Regions from separate parts of the Methylomonas sp. Uni0009 genome, predicted to be linked through region 1. Evidence: riboswitches for the same ligand, from Rfam matches in the RefSeq annotation. Region 1 holds a riboswitch; each other region holds the start of a gene.
The links. A riboswitch is a leader RNA that binds a small molecule or an ion and turns the genes downstream of it on or off. The one in region 1 is predicted to bind cyclic di-GMP.

Region 1 (5,542 bases):
CACAGCTTGGGCGACGATGCCGCGCTGATAGCCGAACGGGTATTCGGCCCGGTCGGTTTGGACATCGGCGCGCAAACCCCGGAAGAGATTGCCTTGTCCATCGTGGCCGGCATTCAGGCCCAGCTTAACGGTCGTAGCGGCTTGCAACTGGGGAAAGAGCCGGTTGCGATAAAACATGCTTGCAGATCTGGATAATGTGCATGCTGCCGACTGAGAATGCCCCAGCGCTGAGCGTGGACAAATTACGGGAATGATTTATTGCGGCTTTTTGCCGATAAATAGGGGCTATTTTCTAGGAATCCCCCTTTTCAGAAGCCGGTGTTTGCTAGTTTTCTTGCCATGCATAACGGTGTGGCTTAGCTAAGGCGCTGTTATTCACTTTTTAGCCTTGCATGGTGCGGAAGTCACCGGCCTTAGCCGGTGACTGTGGGCTGAAATTTAAACCGCGTTAGGGTGCCAAATACGCTTCGAAAGGCTGTATAGGCGATGAATTGCCTTGGGCGCCCACCGCGTCAATGGTCAGAAATTCATCTTTACCCAGAACGGCTCCCAGCGGATTACCGCCGCTTACTGTCTGCTCCACGCCAACATGGCCGTGGGGTATTTTGATTTCGGGGTGGTCAAAGGGGGCTTTTTCGTAGCGGACTCTTTCATCGGTCAAGGTTTTCAGGAAGGCGATCAGGTCAGCGCGGTTTTGCGCATCCAGTTGTAGATTGGGCTGCGGAAATACCCGAGTAACTTGTTTGCTGTCGTAGGCAAAATTTCCGCCTCGCGAATAAAATTCGATCGCTTGTTCCAGCGTGGCCATGCTGCCGTTGTGCATGTATGGTCCGGTTAACTCGATATTGCGTAGCGAGGGGATTTTAAATGTCGAGTCGACAGACGCTACCATTTTCCGGGTATTGGGCTTGTTCAACTCCGCTAAAGCGGCAGCGGTCGTGGGCAAAAAGGCATTGTTTGCGGGCAGGAAACAGTTCTCCGTGCTTTGTGGCTGGGGTCTTATGCCGTCGGTGATGGTAAACAAGCTCGGCAGCGAATAAGGCAGTTTGATATTTAGAGCAAGGGCTTCCTGAAAATCGCAGGCTCTCACTTTGGTGACATCTTCATCCAGTACAGCGGCATTATTGCCCGCCAAATGTTGTAAATATTGTCGGCTGAACGATAGCGGGTTGCCAAAGTCGTCGACGCCGCCTGTGCCAATATCGGCTGTTTCTTCGGTGACGCCTGTGGAAGAAAAGCCGGTATCGAAAAATGCGGTAACCGGAGCGTTTTTGATAAGCAAAGGTATGCGATTGACCACATTGGTGGATGCGCTGATGAAGAAAGTCGGTTCGCCGAAGGCTTCCGGATGGGTTTTGGCAATGGCCGCATTGGCGTTGATCGACGCCGCGCTGAAGTTGGGTCCTAAATGGCAGAGCGCGCACTGATTTTTTCGGAATTGTTTTAAGCCGTTCAATTCCGACGCGCTGAGTTCTATGGGTTGATTGCCAGTGTCGCGGGCGCTGTTGTCGAAGGGCGATTCGTCCGAAATTAATGTGCTTTCATAGAGTTGGATGGCTAGGCCGAAAAACATGCCAAAGTTGGCTTCGGTTTGATTATAGGGCGCCAACCCTTTGGGGGCCGGAATTGGCGGGTTACCGCTGTACGACCAGTATTTGGGATTGAATGCCTGCATGATCAGCAGCTTATACAGAGTGTTCGTGCCGGGTTTGGTATTGAGGCTGTAAGGTCCCAGTACACTGTCTTCAGGATGTACTTTTTGGTTTTGCAACGGGCGGCGTAAAAGCAGCTTTCTACCGAGTTCCATCAAGGTCCGGTTACGGCAGGCCATTTCGGTAGTGTTTTGCGGTGGAGCTACCGCTAATGACGCCAGCGAGGAATTGATTAAATGCAGGCGCTGCTTAATTAGCGTCGTGGCATTCTGTTTTACCCAGACGCCGGCGTCGGGATCTCGGTCGCCCCAAGGGCTGCTGCCGTTAAACACATTGTTGGCGCGGCCGTCCCAAAAATTGCGATGATTAAACACCGCATTGATCACGCTGGGCGCATTGCGCGGCGTGACTTTGCGGGTGCCGACCGCGCCGGCATGAAACAGGCTGTCGACGCTGCGGCTGCAGGTGTCGTTTGGCGCTGTGTAGCGGTCCACGGCTCTGAATTCACCACCGAAAGTACCGGACGAACCGACTACATTGTCGGTGTCGTAGAGGACCGCAGAATGTTCTTGGAATGGATCTTCCCTTTGATGTAACGGAAAGTCGCCAATGCTGAGGGTATGATTGGGTCCCAAAGACCCACCCGTCATGGCATTGCTGAATGTTTGATCGCTTAAGGGGCTGGATTGGCCGCCCGGAGCAAGCTGATTTTTTACTCTGCCGTCGGCGCCGGCGTGAAAGTGGCAGGACGCACAGGCCATGCCGTCGCTACCCACGTTAGTATCCCAGAACAGCGCTTTGCCCAAGGCAATCGCGGCATTCTTGTTGACGACAATAGGGTCCGGGCCGTCCAGTAGGCCGGGAACAGGCGGAACGGGCAAATGCTTCAGGCTTATCGGCATGGGCCCTAGTGCCAATTCGACCGCGGCGGCGCTGAAACTGAGCAGTACACCTCCGGCTAAAACAATCGCTAATTGGCTATGACGAAACAATGTCATGGTGAAACTCCACTGAGAAATGGTTGGTTGGCAACAAATACGGCCAAAACGCCCGCATCAGCGGGCTCAAACTATAAAAAAGGCCGATAAATCACAAAGCGTAATTTATCGGCCATCCTTTATTCCTTTGGCGAAGTCCCTCGCCAAGCTTCCTTTTTTTATAGGAACATCGGCTTATCTGCTGGGTGTTGGCTTACGCTTTAGCGTTGCGTTTGCCTCTGCCTCTGCCTCTGCCTATAAAGCCGGCCAGTGCCGTACCGAACAGCCAGACAGCGGAGGGTACTGGCACTGCCGCTGGTGTGTAGGTAGAAGGGGCGGCCGACGCGGAAATGTTCAAAGAGATGCCGGCACTGCTTCCGAGGACGTCTGCACCGCCGACGAACACGGCATACCAGCCAGCTTGCAAGTCGTTCAGTGTCAAGGTCGCGAATCTTTTGGTGTTGGCAAAAGCAGGGTTGCCGGTGACGCCTATAGTGCCGGATACGCCGGTTTCATAAAGGTCGTCGATACTGACATCGTGGGCGCCGGAGTCGATGACACCGCCGAAAGAGTTAACGTAGTTTTTGCTTGAGGAGCTGACGTAGCCCAGGGTTTCGACAATGCCGTCCGCGCCGGTTGCCCACATTATGCCTGGATCGCCGGCTTGGCCCACCGAGTTAAATTTGTGAATTTGGCCGGTTAGCTCAGCCGGTGAGTCGACGCCGACCGTTTCACCCGAATAAGCCACATTGGTTCTGAAAATTGAAAAAGCCGGAAAGTTTGCCGCGGACGAACGCGCGTCGACAGTCACGGATTGGGCTGATGAGCTTAAATAAAAGTTGGTAAATGCACCTTGCATGCCCCAGCCATCATTGGACAGAGACGGATTGCCCGCGAAGCCCAAATTGCTGGAATTAAAACTGGGGTTTGAGATGCTGGTGCCCAGCTCGAGAGTGTTATCGGCACCTGACCAAGCCGCCGCAGCAGGTTGAGCAACGGCAAGGGTTAGCGCGGCGGAGGATAGGGTGATTTTAAAAATAGTTTGTAAATCGATGTTCATTTTTGAGTGTCTCCAATATCTACCACATCGTTGCTTACGATTGTGGTAGATTTAAGTTGCTGTTTAATTTGGATTTGTCTGAGTATTTCGGGCCTGGCAGCCAAAAGATAGACATCTCCAAAGGGTTTAGACATGCATTGCGAGGGGTGAGTCGACAGCTGATGTCGGCTGACCTTTTCGCTCTTGTTTGCCGGGGTTTACGCGGTGCGGCGTTTGCCGAATACACCGAATCCCATTAGTGCAGAACCGAATAACCAAACGGCCCCTGGCACCGGCACTGCGCTAACACCCTCGCCGGTGATGGTCAAAGGCAGGCTGGCTCCGGTGACGTAGTCGGTGGCGGTCAGGGTAATTTGATAGTCGAAATGATCCTGACCGGTGGCGCCCGTTATCGGGTTGACGCCGGTCGCACCGGTGATGGTGTCGCCCTTGTTGAAGCCCAGTACGGCTTCTTCGATGGTCAGAGAGTAATCGCCAAAAGCAATAATGTAATTGCCCACGTCCAATGCAGTCGCCAGGTAGGAGTCTCGGCTCAACAAGCTGCCATCGGCCCATCCGCCGGTATTGCCGGGTATGGTGTAGGCTGGACTGTCGTCGCCGCTGACGATTTCGGTAGTCAGTGAGACTGTGTCCTGAAAAATGCGGAATTGGCTATCTGCCAGTGTTAGTTCGCCGTCGCCGTTTATATCGACATACGCGCCGGGATGCGCGCCCCAGCCCGCTGCGTAGCCTTCATTCGCCAGGACATCGATTATCACATTGGCAGCTGACGACAAGGAGAACGAGTAGAAATCGATTGTGGTGCCGGCGCCGTGAACCGGGTCGACGGTTTTATAGATGGTGCCGTTTACGGTCTCGGCTTGTACATTGCCGAGGCCTAAAAGTGAAATAGCAAGTGTTGCAGCCACCTTTTTCAAGGCAGGCGCATGTTTCGTGTTAACAGACATATTTCAATTCCTTTCATAGTAAGACGAAGATTTTTACCGGTAGGTTTTACCGGCGACATTCAATGTTTCGCAATTCCCTTTGCGAGTCGTTGCCTAACGCACATGCGCCGGATGCCGCGATGCCAGGCTCTTACTTTCCGGTCCTTTGCTTACGGTAAGTGCTGGGCCAATGGATTCCCGCGCAATTTGAACAGCCTTAAAACCGCTATGTATTTCAATATTCCTGGATTGATCACGCTACGCTATGGTTGCGAGAGAGACAGTCCAAAAGAGTTTTAAATACCGGGCTTGCTTGCGTAGTGAGTTAAACAACGGGTTTAGCTAATCAGGAGATACAACAAACTATTCCTGACCAGTGAGCGAGCGCTATGGGTAGTTGTCGGTGTATGAATCTCGACCGGCTAGACCCTTCTCTTACCCGCTCATAAGAGGCAGCTCGACTATCTGAATCAGATCCGCAGCTTTCCGGCCCCGCCTTGCGACGAGTGTGGCGACTTGGTGGCTGCGCCCAGGAGGGTGCAGCACTATTTATAAAGCAAAACATCTGCCAAAATATATTTGAGCGTGGGTTGCTAGTGTTTTTTTATGGTTATGTTCATATAAAACAATGGGATAAGCTGTTTTGTTTGATAGGGTGGAGTAGTAATAAGTGTGGCGGTTTTTTGGGGTTTTAGATGGCTATTACGCTATGCAGGGTGTGTTATTTCGCGTATTTTGGGTTATATCCCTTATTTTATTTAAGAGATTTTGGGCGGCAGCTTTGAGTTTGCGCCGTAAGGGTAAAAGTCATCAGTTTGGGTAGTGATATACCAAGCTGGGTGCTTAAAAATCAGGGTGCTGGAACGAAGGTTGGGAACGAATTCCGAAATAAAAATCCAGCGTTCTCATGCGTATCATGACTTCGTC
Region 2 (5,542 bases), 1.5 Mb from region 1:
TTACGGCGCTTACCTGCAGTGGCAAAGCACGCTGTACCGGCGTTTGCATTGGCTGTCCGGTCTTAGGCTGGGCAAGGTGGGTATCGATTTTAATAACGCGCAAACTGGAGTAAATGTCACAACGGATACGCTGAAATGGTTGCCGCGCCTCGGCGGCGTGATCGACCTAAACGACGAGGTTTCCTGGTTTATTTCCCATAGCGAAGGCATGCGCGGCCAACCGTTTGTCAATTTCGTCGATACGCCGGCGCCGGAATTGTCGAATCATCTGGAAACCGGTCTGAAATTCAATTTTGCGAATGAATTCAGCGGCCAACTGGCGCTCTACCAAATCGAGCGCAGCCAGGTCGCGGTCACCGACAGCAGCGATTTCCTGCGGCGTTCGGTCGCCGCAGGGCAACAACGCTCGCGCGGTATCGAAATGGATTTGCTCTGGCAACCGGTCGAGGGCTTCAGCGTGCTGGCGAACTATGCGCATACCGACGCCCGCTTCATGGACGACAAAGCCGGGGTGGCTGCCGGCAATCGCTTGGCTCAAGTCCCGGAAGATGCCGGGCGGCTCTGGGCGCATTACCGTTTTCAGCAGAATGAGTTGCAAGGTTTTAGCTTGGGTTTCGGCGTGTACGCCCGCGCCGGCGCTTATTTATCCAATAACAATCGCTTTAAAACCGCCGGCTACCACAGCTTCGACGCGGCGTTGGCTTACGAAACCGGGCGTTTCAAATGGGCGGCCACGGTCAAGAATCTCAGCGATGAGGATTATTTTCAGCCCTACGGCTATTTCGAGGGTCGGGTAGCACCGGCAGCCGGTCGCGCCGGGTTTCTAAGTTTTTCAATCAAGTACTGATGCCGTCGTTAACTATTTGCCACAGGAGTTTTTCAGGAGCACCTCACTCAGGGATTTAGAGTGATGTCGTAAGGATCGCGACAAACATGCCACATCCGCCGCGAGACGGAGCCGGAAAGCCACGGGTCTTGGAGATTAAGACAGCCGGGTTACCTGCCAGTTTAAGACCCGAAATTCGGGTTGGCGATTTGCAGATTAACTTTAACCGTAATTTATTAAGGAATAAAAAATGACAATCTTGCACTACAACCGCACTCAATGGGCAAGCGCCGGCCTGCTCGCCTTCAGCGCATTGACCGCCGTTTTGGCGCCTGCTACAGCCAGCGCTGCACAAGTCAGCGGCGATGCCACCATTACCATCAACAATGCCGCTTTTGCGGCGGCATCGGTCAATGTTGGCAGTGGCTATCCGAATGGCTGGATTGTCGCGAAACATTGGGGTGCCAGCGACAATTTGCTGGGTATCACCGGCGCAACCACCGGCGGAACGACGCTATCGGCAACCGCCAGCACAGCGATGTCGTTTGCGGTTAACGCCAACACCACGACCAACAGCTATCCGGCTGCCGGCCCCTATGGCCGTACCGAACAAGCCACGACGATGGACGCCGGCAATACCTCGGTCGGTCAAATCGGTCTGAGCGGCGCCTGGTTGTTGACCAGCCAAGGCGGCAGCGGCATTTTGACGCCCTACGACTTTAGCCTGGTAAAAACCGGAAGCACCTGGAATATCAAAACCTACGATACCGGTTTTGGGTACCAAAATTTCTTGAAGCTGACCAACGTCTCCGAGTCGCTAAGCAGCAATGGCGAATTACTACTGAGCGGCGATTTGCAATGGACCGGATTGTGGGCCGGTTTGGTTGGAGCCAATACCAATGCCGTGGTCGGTACTTTTAGCCTGGCGCCCAGCACGGCGCCATCGGCGGTACCGGTACCGGCGGCGGTCTGGATGTTCGGCAGCGGGCTGCTGGGCTTGCTGGGTAAAAGTCGTAGAAAAGCCTCGGTCGCGGCCTAACTCGCAAATTGGGCTTGGGGCGGTCGCCAAGATTCGCTTCGGGCCCGGACTTTCGGCAATAAATCCCTCTTCGTGCCCGCATGCCGTCGACTACGGCCGCTTGTGTATTTAGGCAGGGAGAGGGCTTATTCTGACCATCCGCTGATAGGGATTTTATGAAGATCAACAAAAACTGTGGCTATCCCGCTTTGGTGGTACGGGCGATGCTAGCCATCGGTATGGGAATGGCCTCGGCAAGCGCCGACGCCGCGACATTGAATGCGCCATCCGGCGGTACGTTTACGATGAACCTGGACCGGAATGCGCTGGCACCTTATGCCGGGGGCTATTACTTGTCGACGTTTTGGAGTACGGCAACGTCCAATGCTGATAATCCGGCCAATACCGGCGACCATTTGCTTAGCCAACTCAATACCACCGAGATTTCCGGACTCAATCAGGTGTTCGAGTTGACGGCTATCGGTAGCGATCCCAGTCCGCAAGCCAGCCAGCGTTACGTCAAAGCCACATCAGCCGATTTTGCCATCGATACCGGCACGCTGGCCGGCGTGGCCGGGGCACAAGTGGGCATGACCGGCGTGCAGGGTTTTTATGCGCCGAACTGGCCGCCGACTGGAGCCGGCTTGGTCAACGGCGATTTTTCGCTGTTTTACGATGCCAACCGGCAAACTTTGGGCCGCACCGGTTGGTACCTGGCCAATAACATTTATTTCACGATGGCGGTGTACGACTTAAACAACCTGAGCCTGAGCTTTAGCAACCCCGGAAACTGGCAGTTGAGTGGCGATTTACTGATGTCGCCGGAAAACGCCGGCATGTTGCAAGGCGCGCAACTGGTCGATGTCGGCAGTTTCTGTTTGGGCACGGGTGCCTATGCCGGTTGCGGACAGGTATCGGCGGTGCCGCTACCCGCTGCGGTCTGGTTATTCGCTAGCGGCTTTTTGGGCTTTATCGGCATAGGCCGTAGGCCATATCTTTCAAGGAGTGTGACATTATGAAAATCAATAATCATCGATCATCCACCTGGCTATTAGCCGTTTTCGGTGTATTGTCGATCAGCCAAGCCCACGCCGCGACAGTCAGCGGCGGTGCGCTGGTCCTTAACCTAAACCGCGATGTGCTAATCGCCAGCCTTGATGTGAACGATTATCCGGACACGCCCACCGCGGACTTTCCGATTTGCTGCCGGCCTTCTATTTATCTGGAAGAGTTTTACGACGCTTCGGCGGCATCAAAAACCTTTGTTGAGCTGCGGGACGGCAATACGCCGGATTTGTACGATACGGTGGCCGATGAAATTCCGGCAACCGGGTTGCAATTTAGTGTCAACGGGGTGAGTCCGATAGTCAATCCGGGCGGGCGGCAGAACAGAAATACCACTTTCGCGTTCGAGCCCGGCAATTTGTTCAGCACTGCCAGCGGTAGTATCGGTCTGGGCGGTGTCATGCGTTTTAGAGTGGACGTCGATCCACCGACCAATCGAGTGTTGTTGGGCGATATGACCTTGGAATACGATCCTACACTTGAAGCGGCAACGCCCGGGCGTTCCGGCTGGGTGATTACCAATCACATCGGTTTCGATGCGGGCGGTTTTGAGTTGTTTGATGTCACCACCGCAATAGTCGGGAATACGTTAAGCCTTAACGGCAATCTTGGGTTAGGGTGGGGCTTCGATCATCTGGGCGCTCGCGACGCTCGCTTGCGCGATACGCGCATTGGTACTTTCAGCTTGCAAACCACCGTGGTGTCGGGAGAAACGCCGGCGGCGGTGCCTTTGCCGACGGCGGTATGGCTGTTTGCCAGTGGCTTGGCGGGATTGGTTATGAATGGTCGTTCTAAAAGAGAGATCGTGTGATGAAACGGGATGAAGTTGCAGGATTGACTCGGCCGCTAACTGCCCCTGGCGAATGGCGTACACCCCTTTTCCGTAACGTTAGGCTGGTAAAAATCGCGGCAGGCTTAGGCATCGTTTTGACATTGACGACAGCCGCGCAGGCAGGGCCTTCCCCGGTAATAAGCTTTGGACAGTACCGTAGCCATCAAGTCAATGTCGATGCGGAGGGGCAAAACATCGCCGGCGACAAAGGCAACGAGCCGACGCTGGCCTTGAATCCGCTAAATCCCGCCAATATTGTCGTGGGCTGGCGTAAGTTCGATTCACCGCCCACTGCCGTCAAACACGGCGGCTATGCCTATAGCTTTGACGGCGGCGCGAGTTGGACTACCGGCATGCTGCCGGCCTTGCCGCTGCAAACTCGCACCGATCCGGTGTTGGAGGTCGATGCCTTGGGCAATTTCTATTACCAGTCTTTGGCGGTATCGGATAGCACTTCGGTGTTTAAATCCGGCGACGGCGGCGTGACTTGGTCGGAGCCCGTGTATCAGTTTAAAGGCGACAAGAACTGGCTGGCCATCGATAAAACCGGCGGTCCCAGCGACGGGTATATGTACAGCACCTGGCGGCGGCCGGCCGACAGTAACCCCGATCCAAATTATGTCCCCAAATATTTCATCCGATCCACGGACGGCGGTGTCAGCTATCAAGAACCGGATGCGGCATTGCCGGTGGCAAACTTTGGCTTTGGCCGGCTGACCATCGGCGCGGAAGGCGAGGTTTATCTATTCGGCGTCGATGAAACGATTTTGTCCGTCAGTGCCTTGGGCATAGTGCGTAGCGGGCACTATTTCCTGAAATCGGTTGATGCCAAAGATCCCGCCGCTTCACCCACCTTTACCGCGCAAAAGGTTGATATGGGCGGCAACAGCATGATGTTCCTGTCGCCGAGCTTGCAGTTGCCCAATCCCTTGGGTGGCGACGGCGATGTGCAAATTGCCGCCGATCAATCGGCCGGGCCGTTGCGCGGCAATATTTACCTGCTGGCGCATGTCTCCCCCTATGCCTGGCAAACCGGCGGCGATCCGCAGGATATTCATTTCGTGCGCAGCAGCGACGGCGGCGTTACCTGGTCGGCGCCGGTGCGGGTGAATGACGATCCACCCGCCGCCAACGCTTACCAATGGTTCCCGATGCTGGGCGTGGCGGCCAACTCCCGCCTCGACGCGGTGTGGTACGACACCCGCAACGGCAGCGGCAGCGCGCCGTATCGCTATTCGCAGCTTTACTACGCCTACTCCTGGGACGGCGGCGTAACCTGGAGCAAAAATCAGGCGGTCACGCCGGTGTTCAATACGCATCTGCCGTATAACATCGTGAACGGCGAAGAGCGGCAAGGCGACAAAATGGGCGATTACACCCAGTTAGTCTCCGACGCCAACGGCGCGCACATTGCTTACACCGCCACCTACCACGGCGAGCAGGATGTGTATTACCTGAACGTGTTTCCGGACTGTAACAACAACGGCAAATCGGATGTGCTGGATATTCAAAACCGGGTCAGCGGCGATACCAATTTGAATCATCTACCGGATAGCTGCGAGAACATCGCGGTAAAAGGCGATCTGGACGGCGACCGCGATGTCGATCAACTGGATTTGAACGTGGTCATTGCGGCACGCAACCAACCGGCTACCGGAATAGCCGATCCCCGTGATCTGGATAAAAACGGTGTGATCAATGTGTTGGATGTGCGCAAGCTGACTTTGCTGTGTACGCGCTCGCGCTGTGCGATTTAAACGAGCTTGATTCAAGCGGCTGGTAGTCAGATTTCTCCAATCTG
Region 3 (5,542 bases), 1.2 Mb from region 1:
TCGCGGGCATCCGCTAAATTACGCTCCCGCTCTTTCAAGGTCTTGGACAGTTCGACCACAAAAAAAGCGACTAAGCCGGCGCTAAACACAAAACCAAACCACATACCGAATACATGCAGATTGAAATAACGCCTGTCGTTCATCAAATGCATTTGCAGGCTCATTTCCGGCGTCATCTCCGTCATCGCCGGATGGGCCATGTGCGGCTCGACAGCCGGCAAGGGTACGTTGTAGGCAATCAATACCGTATACACGCAGGAGGTAATGATCACCATATTCCAGGCATAAGCCTGCGGCAGCATGATGGCAGTTACAATCAAAGGCAGCAGAAACACCCAAATGATCGGGTTTGACGCGCCGCCGGTCAGATAAAGCAGATAGGCCAACGCCAACACGTCCATGCATATTTGCGAAAAAATCTCGTGCTCGGTAACTTCTTCCGGCGTCCTCAGCCGTAGCCAGGTGTAAAGATTAAGTATGGAAATCGCAAAAATCGCCAGCCACAGCTGGTTTTGCGGCAAATTAATACCCAGGCCGTTCACTGCAATAAACACCGCCACCGTAACGGCAAACAGCATCAAATTTCTAAGAATGTATAACCACCGCAGGTTTTCGCGAATGGATATTTCGGCTTTGGGCAGAATGTGTGAAAGCATAGAAACAACACTAAATTGAAGAACGCATCGCCGCTAGATACTACCGCCGCTTGCTTAAGAAGGTGGAAAGCCGACCAAACCTGGATGGCGGCCACCTAAGTATTCAATCGATTTTTGATAGCAACCTTCACTCCAACCGCTACATGCCATGGCAAATAAGGAATTAGGCTAGCCACTTAAAAGATCGAACGACAATCTACGAGCTAATCTTTTAGGAACAAGCGTCACGATCTGACGAATCATGTCCCGAAAAATAGTGCGGCATATCACGCACCAGCCAAACGCCAGCCGCCGTTTTTATCCACCCATCTCATGCTCAGCCAGTACCAAAACGTCATGGGCAGCATCATCGCAAACCATTCCCAATCGTCGATCAAAAATAATTTGGCAACCCAGCCGTTGCCATCGAAATAGAGCGGCCAAGGCACACAGTAAAGAGTAAAAACAATACTACTCCAGATCAACAGTAACGCGCCTTTGCGGGTTTCTATACTCGACAGGGCCAGGAACACCCACAACGGGGTTTTATCGGTTTTTTGCATACATCTCTCCACTGAAAAATCTCGTGCCAACCCAATTAGTGGCGCAACAACCTAACAATAAACGACTAGAAAAGAAAGAAATTCCTGAGCAAATCCACCAAAACAAACCTCACCACCAAACCCGGATCATTTACCAAAAATTGAACTGTGTTATATAAAGCACGCGCCTGTGCTATTTCGCTGAATTTCGCCCACCACTTACTCAAGCCAACCCAGGCAAAATACGCCGTAATATAATGAAATATATATATATTATTGAGTTGGCCCATTATTCGCTTCGACTAGTGTACTTGCTTCGTGGTTTGCTTTCCGAAAAGCGGTTAGTAGGTCTCTATCCCTGCCATGTCTGCCGCTGGCGGAATGAGCAAATCTCTGAAAGCAAGCTTTGCCACACCCGTCGTGAGGCGGGGCCGGAAAATCACGGTTCTTAAAAAACGATTTAAAGAAGGCCGGATTGCCCCCATGCGCGCCATGGGCGAGGGCAAAGTTTGGCTCGCTGCTGTTGGTCAAGTTTTGTCAGTTTCGCTGTTACCTTTAATTCCAATAACAAAGAGGACGATCATGATCTTTCATAAAACGGCTATAGCAGCTATTTTGACAACTGGCCTGGCGGCTGTTTCCAGTCAAGCATTCGCGCACTCTTACTACAACCTGACCGGCGCGGGCACAGTAGCCTCCGGTAACTCCGCCATCGGCTTCGGCATCGCCAACAGCATCAACGGTACAGACGGTGTATCTGCAAACTCCAACGGCACCAATAGAGTCGCCAACGGTACCAACGTTTATACAGTCGGCGACTTAAACGCGAACACCTTAATTCCGGGCACAGGTACCGCGGCTGAGACAGCCACAGAAGTAGCAGGCAACCTGCCCTATATGTGGTATTCAGGTCAGCATACAACCGCTGCCGGCTTCACCAAACGCGAGTTGCATACCGGCTCCAGCGCTACAGACAACGATGGCGCACTGACAGCAAACCTTATTAGCTCAAACCCTAGCTTCGGCACCAACACTATCGGTAGCTTGTGGAAAGCTTACTCGGACAAAAACGGCGGCACCAACGCCGCCACCTGGGGCACCATCATGACCGACCTACCGGCTGATGGCGACCATCCTTACTTGGCGGTAGCAGGCAATTCAGCTTCAACCGGCCTGGGACTGGACTACGGCTTGATTCATATTAGCTGCGGCGCAAACACAGCAAGCGCTAACTGCGCCAGCGCGGGCAATATCAAAACCACCATTACCGTGAAAAACGACGCGGATTACAGCCAATTTAACGGCTTATTGGACGTGGCCCTGTATCGCAATGTGGACAGCAGTTCCACATCTGACCGTAACGCGGCTGCCACAATCGGCGAAACGGGCCTGCAAGGCTCAAGCTTGGGCGAAGCTATCTGGACAGCCAGCATGAGCAGCACTTCCGACACCTTGTTCTACTCGTTTGTGTTCGATCAAGCCGAGTGGAATGCCACAGGCACACCAGGACTACACACCAATGGCTTTTATACCTTGGTGGTCGGCGCGCACGGTGGCGGCGCGCTCGATGGCGTAACCTACGACGTACTGGTTACCACTTCGGCAGTGCCTGTTCCAGGCGCAGTCTGGCTGTTCGGCAGCGCGATGGCCGGCTTGATCGGTTTCGGCCGCCGCAAACAACAACTAGCGGCTTAATTGCCCAACGGGATTGCCGCCAAACAACGGCAATCCCCTCACCAATCGCTGTTTAACAACAGGCTTTAGCTCATATATTTAATTCGATAGAGATCCAAAATGACTGCAAACTTAACCTTTAAGAAACTAGCATTAGCCGGCGCCATGGGCGCTTTAATGTCGATCAGCGGCATGGCTAGCGCTCACGTAACCTACAATTTGGCTTCCGGAGATCCCTTACCGGACGGTTCTGCCGCAGGCCCATGGTCGGCCGGCGATCCAGGATATATTGGCAATTTGCCCGCCACCTGGGTAGCGATGATCCACAATGACGGCGGCGTTGCCAACTCGCAAACCGCCAGCGGCCACGGCATAGGCATGGGCGCCAAAGCTTATAAAGACGGCGCGACAAACTGGGGGCATACCGCCGATTACGGTTTGTTTGAATTGCATGCCGATGCGGAAGTGACCATCACCGTATCGTCGGACGGCTCCAATCTGCGCCCGGCTTTTGGTTTGTGGAGCGGCTGGGATACCGCGGGTAGCAGCAGTCGTCATCAAGAATACCTGAACAACGGTGCTCTGAATCCCATGGCTGCCAGCCCACTTGGCACCACACTGGCTTTGGTTGACGCAAACGCCTGGGCCTTCGCAGCCACTCAAGGCACCACCGCCAGCGCGACGCTGACCCGTTTCCTGACTGCCGGTACTTACACACTGATTTTGGGTGGTTACGACGGCACGGTAGGCGGCGCCAATCTGGCCTATACCGCTACCATCTCCGCCGCCGCATCACCAGTACCCGTACCGGGTGCGGTTTGGCTGTTCGGTAGCGCGATGGCCGGCTTAGTCGGTTTCGGCAAACGCAAAACGACAGAAAACGTCTGAGACGTATCTATGTCACTTAAAGCTGATTTTTAACCCGGCGCCCTTAATTACCAGTGTGATCAAGGGCCAGGTTAATCAGCAAGAAATTGGATCGGTTTCGGTCAAGGATGACCGGGGGCACGGAAGCTCCACTTCTACATCCGCTAGAATCTAGCCTGCTTGATCAAAAAGCTTGAACAACCCTGCCCATTCGCTTCATTCGTAACCGAACGCATCGATATACGGTGCCAAAATCGGCAATACGGGTTCGTAAAACTTTTCATAGTGCTGCCAACGCGCCACCGAGCGCGAATAAATCGGCTGAGCGACGGCGGCAAAACTCGGCGTGGCAATATAACGGCCCTTAGCCTTTTCATGAAACGCGCTAACTTCGGCCACCCATTCCAAATCCAATAACGCAAACACCCGGCGAAAACTGTTTTCGAAATCGTTGACCGTGTCCTCGTAACGCAATTCCATATAACGCGGCTGCATCATCGGCTTTATGTAAAACCAAAGGTCCATCACGGCCGCATATTGCTTGGCCACGCCTTCCCAGCTCAGTAGATTGACTGTCACGCTAGACGGCTTAAACGCCTGCTGGAAGCAACTCAAACACACATCGCGCGGATCGCGTAGCGCAAAGATAATCCTGGCCTCCGGAAATAGGCTGCTAATCAGGCCAATATCGATACTGTTCAGCGCTACTTTATCGATAAAACATTTATTCAAGGCACCCGCGCCATATTCTTCGCTAACCCGCCGCCAATAGTAAGCGCGCAACTTTCGGACATCATCCAGACCAAGCTGGCGGAGGGCGGCCGGGATGTCTTCTCGCACACCGCTCAACCTTTGCAGCTCTTGGATCAAACCATGAATCAGATCATTTTCATCGGAGGTAAACACCTCGGGATGCGCCGCCAGCACTTGCTCGGTCAACGTCGTGCCGGACCTCAAAAAGCCCAGCAGAAACGTCGGGGCCGGCAAGTTATCGGCAAAGTCGCTGAGAGCCCATCGATGCAGTAACGCCTGATCAAAGCCCTGCTTGTTACGTTGAATCGCACGAAATACCTGTCCGGCGTCAAGTGAGCTGAGTTCAGGTAATTGCTTATACAAAGCCTTAGCTTGCTGGCAAGCCGCAAACGATGCATCGTATTCTTCCAATTTATCCAGCACGCCAACCAACTCCTGCCAGGCGCGTGCGGTCTGCTGCATATTGCGATTGGCGGCTATCACAGCCTGAAAGCGCTGCTTGGCTGCCGGCAAACGGTTTAAATGCGCTTCCAGCACCGCCAGCATATTATTGCAGGCCGGATCATCCGGACGTAACTCGCAAACCTTGCTGGCAAAAGGCAAAGCCTCTTCGAATCGATTAACCCTTGTCAAATACAGGGCGCGATTATTCAGCGCGGCAGGGTTCTCAGGTTCCAGTTTGACCGCCAATTCGGTTAATTTCAGCGCGGTATCCAGATCGCCCCAGTGATGCAATTGCTCGGCCAGTTCCAGCATAAAACGGATATTGCGGGTTTGCTGAGCGTCGATTTCCAGTTGAAGAGCGGCCTGCTGTAGATAGGCTAAGCCTTCCCGGCGCTGCTGCTGCCAACACAAAGCCTGTCCCAATCCGGCCAGTGCTTCTGCATGATTGGGTTGGATCGCTAACACTTGCCGAAACCCATGCAACGTACCCGCCATATCGCGCCGCGCCACGGCTTGCCAGGCTTGTTTTAAGGCGTCGTCCACACTGGGTTGAACCGGCCTCGCCGCCGCTTCGGCTTGCTTTAAACAACAGGCTTTATATTTTTTACCGCTGCCGCATGGGCACGG
Region 4 (5,542 bases), 580 kb from region 1:
GTACTTTAGCCGTGGTTGCCGCAGAACCGTTGACGGTCAGGCCGGGTACGTTAGTAGAGTTCAGTGTGCAGAAATAAGCACTATGGTTTTTACCTTCGGAACCCGCTGTACCGTTGTCTTTAAATACATCCAAAGTACCGGCATCGCACAAATTAACGAACAATGCCGCAAGGGCTTTGTCTTGCGCGCTAGCGCCGGACATGAAGATTTCGATATCCGGCGTGACGCTAGGCGCATGTGCGGATGCACCTTGCGAGAAACCTGCCAGAGAAGCCACTGCGATAGCAGCAGACAATAATTGCTTTTTCATTGTATATCTCTCAATTGATTGAATTTAAAGTTTGAGCCGACCCGTTCATGAAGGGGGAACCAGCAAAACAGAATCCGGCCGGCTCAAGACGTTTGCGGGATTAAACCGCCAGCGATTTACGGCGAGTGGCGCGCAGTACACCCATCAGACCGGCGCCGAACATCCAAACTGCGGCTGGCAGCGGCACAGCAGCAGGTGCAGCGGTGTAGGTCAATGAACCGACATTGCCGTTGATTGCAAAATTCCATGTACCTGGAAAAGTGACTAATTCGCCAGTGTCGAAGTCGCTATCATTGACTTTTTCATGAACAAAGGCCAAAGCGGTGCCCAATTGGCCTTGCCCGGTAAATGGCAATGCGGTTTGCAAATCATTACCGTAAACAGCAGTGTAGCCTTGTTGGCCGACTGTTTTGAAGGTGCTCAGGTTGTTGGCATTAGCATCTTGAGTTTGGATATAGCTGACCAAATCATTCCATTTACTCATGCTGTTGCTAATGTCTGCTGCGTTGGTATCGAAAGCAGCAGGTGCAGGAACTACTGAAGTTGTATAGAAACCATACTTAGCAGTATCTGAAGGGTCGTTCAGTAATCCATGTCCACCCGAAACACCCCAAGTAACGTTGTTGCCGGCAGTGTAAGCAGCAGCGAACGATTGGAAGTTGTTGTCGCTCAGTGTGAATGACAATGGTTGGCTGGGGTTAGCCAAAAATTGTTCAACAGTGATGCCCAAATCCAGCGTGTAAGAGTTTTGTGCTGTGTAGTTAACCAGGTTAAACAAAAACTCACTACCGTCTGCTGTTGCATCGCCGATAGCTTGGATACGCGCTTCCGCGGCGCCTGAAGCGGCCGCTGCCAATACTGCAACTGCCAACAATTTTTTAGACAATTTCATTTTTAAAACCTCATGTTTAAATTTCGATTAATGACATAAGGTGACAGCCCAGCCGTCTTGACCTGCAAGACCCGTGACTTTCCGTCCCCGCTTCACAACGAGTTTGGCTTTTACACGCTTTAGATTGCACTCGACACCATCTAACATCCTGACAGCGCCGCTTTGTTGCCCCCGCGACCATGTTCCGCCTAGCCTCCTCCCTATCCTCTTCCTTCGCCGCTCCTTGTTCGTGCCGTCCGTGTTCCCTAGTTGCTCCCGAATCTTTGCTGAACGGCCGTTCCTCAACCCCTCAACTTGGCGCGAATTATTCCAGAGCAATAGCGGCGTTTCGGTTACAGCATTGTTAAATTAACGTGACATGTAATACATCTGTATTACAAAGCCGGCCGCTAACACGAAAATTCAGCGGATGACCTAGGCGGGAGGGAGCGATGAAATCTAAGATTCTGTTTGCGGGGGTCGCATCAGTGCGATTCAGTTAAGGAAGAACCCCCTTCTCCCTCCGGGAGAAGCTTGGGATGCGGGAATCAAATAAAGCTATTTTCGGCGTAGCCTAGGTATTAGTGGCCGCTAGCTCTCGACGGCAAGGGCCTTGCTGACTATTGAGCAAGTTAGTTAAACCCAAAAAGTCCGTCATGCCGCCGGGATAAGGGCGTCCGGTGCCATGGATGGCAAGCTTCGAACTCTGCGTGCGCTGAACACGGCATTCCCCGACAAGCAAACGCCTTGCGACCGCTTCACCAATCGATTGGGAACACTGGGCTCCCGCCTGCGCGGGAGCGACGGACGTTAAAGGCCAGGCTAATATGAAGGCGGGCTAAACAACGCCCAACAAGACTTTGGCGTTAACGATACCGTCCGCATCGGCCGGTTTTTCCACATCGATTTGCAGCACTTGCAAGCGGTGTTTGGTTTCCAAAATTGTCAACCATGACATCAGTCGGTCGAAGGCCAGATTTTCCAGCCAGACGCTGACTTTGTCCTCGCCTTCCGGTGACAGATGTTTGATCGCCGGTTTTATATCCAGCTGTTGGCTGCTGAAATCGACTAACGCCAGCGGCGATTGATTACCGCCATCCACTGCCGGCGTATCAACCGCGGCTTGTTGCCGCAAAGCCGCCGCTTCGTTGCCGACTTGTTGTAAATAGCTATAGATTTGCTGTTGCGCCTGGATTTTTAGGTTCAGCAAGCGGCTTTGTTCAGCAATTGGTTGGTAAAACAGCAGGTATGCGCCATACACCAGTACGACCAATAAACCGCCCAGCGCCAGTACTCGCTCTCTGGGCGTTAATTCGGCAAAACGCTGCGCTATGTCATTTTTCGCGAATCTCAAGTTGCGCCTCCACGCCGTTTGCGCCGCTATCGGCGGATTGAAGTTTCACCTGCATGCTGGTTTGCAGTTGTTGTTTGAATTGCTCCAGCTGGCCTATGTCATCGGCAACTACATGCAACTGCAAACCGCCGTTCAGGAAATTGAGTTTTTTCAAATGCACGGCCGGCGTGTCTTTTAATACCAAGCCGGACCGGTAAAGCAAGCGCATGAAACCGCTACCGATGACATCGTGTTGTTTTCTGAGCTGCGCCAATTGTTGCTCGGCTTGGGCTTTGACATTGACGATGCGTTTCACCTCGGGAAAGCTTTGTTTGAACAGCGCTTGGGTTTTAGCTTCCCACTCGCTCAGCTCGGCTTGCTGTTGCCAGTAGGTATGCAATACGGCGTAGCTCTGCACCGCCAAAGCTGCACCCAAAATAATTGCTGCAGGCAGCCACTGTTGCCAGCGGCCTACCTTTCGACTGGTGACGGCATAGGCACCGCTCAACACATTCAGCTCTGCCGGTAACAATTCGACAGCGCTCGCCATGAATGGCAAAGGCCTTGTTATGACTGTTTCCAAACAGGTATTTGCCAAACCGTCAGGCAGCTTGCGGTCTTCGCTGGCTTTGCATATCAATAAAGTCTGAAAATCAGCACCTTCGGCACGGGCTTTTTCCAGCAGTTGCGGCAGAAATTGCGTATCCACGCCGCCGCCCAAATAAGCAGCGCTGCGCAAAATTGCGTTGCTTTCTTCGAGCAACAAAGTCGTTTGTCCAGGCTGATACGGCAGGCATAAGGTTTCCGGATACGCAGCTGCCAGCTCTAAACCGGCTTCGCGAAACGGAGTAAGCCGCGCCGCTAATGTGTCGTGCGTAATCGCCGCCACGGCGAGTTTATCCCGGTCCTGCTTTAACCAAACCAGATGATAATTTTCCACGTCCTCGGCCAGTAAATCTTCCAAGGCAAACGGCAAAGCCTTTTTCAGTTGCGCGGTGGTCTTAACGGCCAGCTCGATTTCCAATAACAACACCGAGGCAGCCGGCAATAACAGCAGTACAGACTTACCCTGCGCAACAGCTGCTAACTGGGCCATCGTGCCGGATGCCGACTGACTATCCGGCTCGGCAAGACTCAACCATTCCAGTTTATCGGCCGATTCGGAGATGAATCTGACCAGCAGTTTTTCAGCCATGCGCCAAGCCCTGGCGCTGCCGCTTCAAGACTTGCGCACCGCCGCTATCACGCTGCAATTGCGACTGAAACTGCAAATGGGTTTTGCCCATATCGATTTGCCCTTGTAGTAAAAAGTGTTGCGAACTGACCCCCAAGCCGTATTTACCGATGCCGGCATCGGCAACCGCTTCGTCCTTTAAAAACTCGGCGACTTTTTCGAAAGGCTTGCCTCTGGCTCTGAAGATGGATGCCGCCTGATCGGCGCTGATGTCGTCCGCCAAACAGCGCAGCACCATGGCGCTGGCGGTATTGATATTCAGCGGCGCGTAGCCTTCCACCACATACACATACGGCAATAATTTCGAATAAATCTCGCGCGTCATGCCTTGTACCAGCAATAACTCGCTGACATCTGCAAATTGCCGGTTCGCGGCGCGGTAGCCGGGCTTAGATCGGGTATAGGCGTCGTCTTCCGCACCGTGCGGATAGCTAGCGTCCATATCTGCGTCTATCCAATCCGTGATTGCCTGTACCAGCTCGGTTTTCAGTTTTAGCTGCGCCAGCAAGCGTTCCAAGCGTTTTACATCCGGCACGGATACTTTTCCCTCAACCAACAAGTTGTTCAGATTTATACGGCCTTGCAAATCCTCAATCTGTGCTTGCATCGTGCCGCCAGCCACCACGGTCATTGCCAGCGGTTTGGACCAGGTATCATCCACACCATCGACATCACCAACTTTCGCATCAGCGGCCAGCCTGCCAATCGCCCAGCTTTCCAAGCCATAGGCATATTCCCAGGCTTGCATGCTGCGCAGCTGATTTTCGGTGCGGCGAATATCCATCTGCCGCGCTCTGGACATGGACACGACCGCTACCGTGGCGATGGCCAGTATCAGCATCACCGTGATCAACGCTATGCCGTGCTGCGCCCGATCTAGCATCTTCATTCCCGCACCAGAAACAGCCGGCGCATGTCGCCCAGGCCGGCCAAGTTAAAATTAGCTTCCACCGCTTTGGGTAAGCCAGTGCCACCTGCCGGCCAATGCGTCGTCCAGTCGCTGCCGTAAAAGCGCAGTTCAAGCGCGCCAACATTCAGCAATTTTTTCCGACGAAATTGCGTCTGCTGGGTACGGTCCAACACGATCCAGACCTGCCTGTACAAACTGCCGTTTTCCAGTCGATAACTGACACGCTGCAGATCACTTCGCATCGACAACGCCGACCATTCCGGCACGCTGCGGGTTAAAGTCAATAATTCTTCACCATTCCCACCGGAAAAAGCCGGCTGTTCGCTACCCAATTCGTCCCGAATCGAGCGTGGCAAAGCCTGGGCTAAATCTTCGTTAAGCAAATACAGGGTTTGCTGCAACGCGGCGATGCTGTCCGAGCGTTTTTCCGTGCCCGCTCTGGCATCCAACACCGCGCTCAAGCCGGCGTAGGCCATGGCCGCCATGATCGCGAACACGGCCATCGCGATCAGGACTTCCAGCAAGGTAAAACCGCGACTGGCGCTATTGTTCATGGCTGGCCGGAACATAACTAAGCAAACCGGCGTACGGCGATTTATCCCCTTCCAAAAACACTTCTATCCGGTAATCCCAAAGCGTGCCGCCGAGACTCGGCGTCACACCGCGCTTGGCCTGCCAATACCAGCGCCGCCCGGCCATGGTTTCCCACCCGTCCTGGTTCTCCGGCTTTTCGGTATCCAGGCGCAATTGCACCGCACGATTAGCGGCTATCGTCGCGGCTATAGTTTTGTTTTCCAGATACCAAAGGTTCTTGGTATTGTCGGCGGTAATTTTGATCAAGCCGGCCATCAGAATGGCTAACAGCGCCAGCGCAATCAGCACTT

Region 2: another riboswitch for cyclic di-GMP. It lies ahead of ACWAU0_RS10945 (hypothetical protein); the one in region 1 lies ahead of ACWAU0_RS17295 (hypothetical protein).
Region 3: another riboswitch for cyclic di-GMP. It lies ahead of ACWAU0_RS12075 (hypothetical protein); the one in region 1 lies ahead of ACWAU0_RS17295 (hypothetical protein).
Region 4: another riboswitch for cyclic di-GMP. It lies ahead of ACWAU0_RS14870 (hypothetical protein); the one in region 1 lies ahead of ACWAU0_RS17295 (hypothetical protein).

Annotation. Positions count from the first base shown of each region.
Region 1 covers NZ_JBTAFN010000001.1:3,758,981-3,764,522, forward strand. The annotation lists gene ACWAU0_RS17280 (XdhC family protein) at 1-195, shown strand, start outside; gene ACWAU0_RS17285 (cytochrome-c peroxidase) at 449-2,650, opposite strand; gene ACWAU0_RS17290 (hypothetical protein) at 2,844-3,689, opposite strand; gene ACWAU0_RS17295 (hypothetical protein) at 3,887-4,636, opposite strand; cyclic di-GMP riboswitch class I at 5,064-5,138, opposite strand.
Region 2 covers NZ_JBTAFN010000001.1:2,302,847-2,308,388, forward strand. The annotation lists gene ACWAU0_RS10940 (TonB-dependent siderophore receptor) at 1-847, shown strand, start outside; cyclic di-GMP riboswitch class I at 926-1,004, shown strand; gene ACWAU0_RS10945 (hypothetical protein) at 1,077-1,865, shown strand; gene ACWAU0_RS10950 (hypothetical protein) at 2,021-2,863, shown strand; gene ACWAU0_RS10955 (hypothetical protein) at 2,860-3,720, shown strand; gene ACWAU0_RS10960 (hypothetical protein) at 3,717-5,498, shown strand.
Region 3 covers NZ_JBTAFN010000001.1:2,540,768-2,546,309, reverse strand. The annotation lists gene ACWAU0_RS12085 (ATP-binding protein) at 1-656, opposite strand, end outside; gene ACWAU0_RS12080 (hypothetical protein) at 923-1,198, opposite strand; cyclic di-GMP riboswitch class I at 1,576-1,660, shown strand; gene ACWAU0_RS12075 (hypothetical protein) at 1,760-2,872, shown strand; gene ACWAU0_RS12070 (hypothetical protein) at 2,972-3,739, shown strand; gene ACWAU0_RS12065 (tetratricopeptide repeat-containing sulfotransferase family protein) at 3,935-5,542, opposite strand, start outside.
Region 4 covers NZ_JBTAFN010000001.1:3,182,693-3,188,234, reverse strand. The annotation lists gene ACWAU0_RS14875 (hypothetical protein) at 1-310, opposite strand, end outside; gene ACWAU0_RS14870 (hypothetical protein) at 411-1,202, opposite strand; cyclic di-GMP riboswitch class I at 1,242-1,320, opposite strand; gene ACWAU0_RS14865 (type II secretion system protein M) at 2,020-2,535, opposite strand; gene gspL (type II secretion system protein GspL) at 2,516-3,709, opposite strand; gene gspK (type II secretion system minor pseudopilin GspK) at 3,702-4,637, opposite strand; gene gspJ (type II secretion system minor pseudopilin GspJ) at 4,634-5,212, opposite strand; gene gspI (type II secretion system minor pseudopilin GspI) at 5,202-5,542, opposite strand, start outside.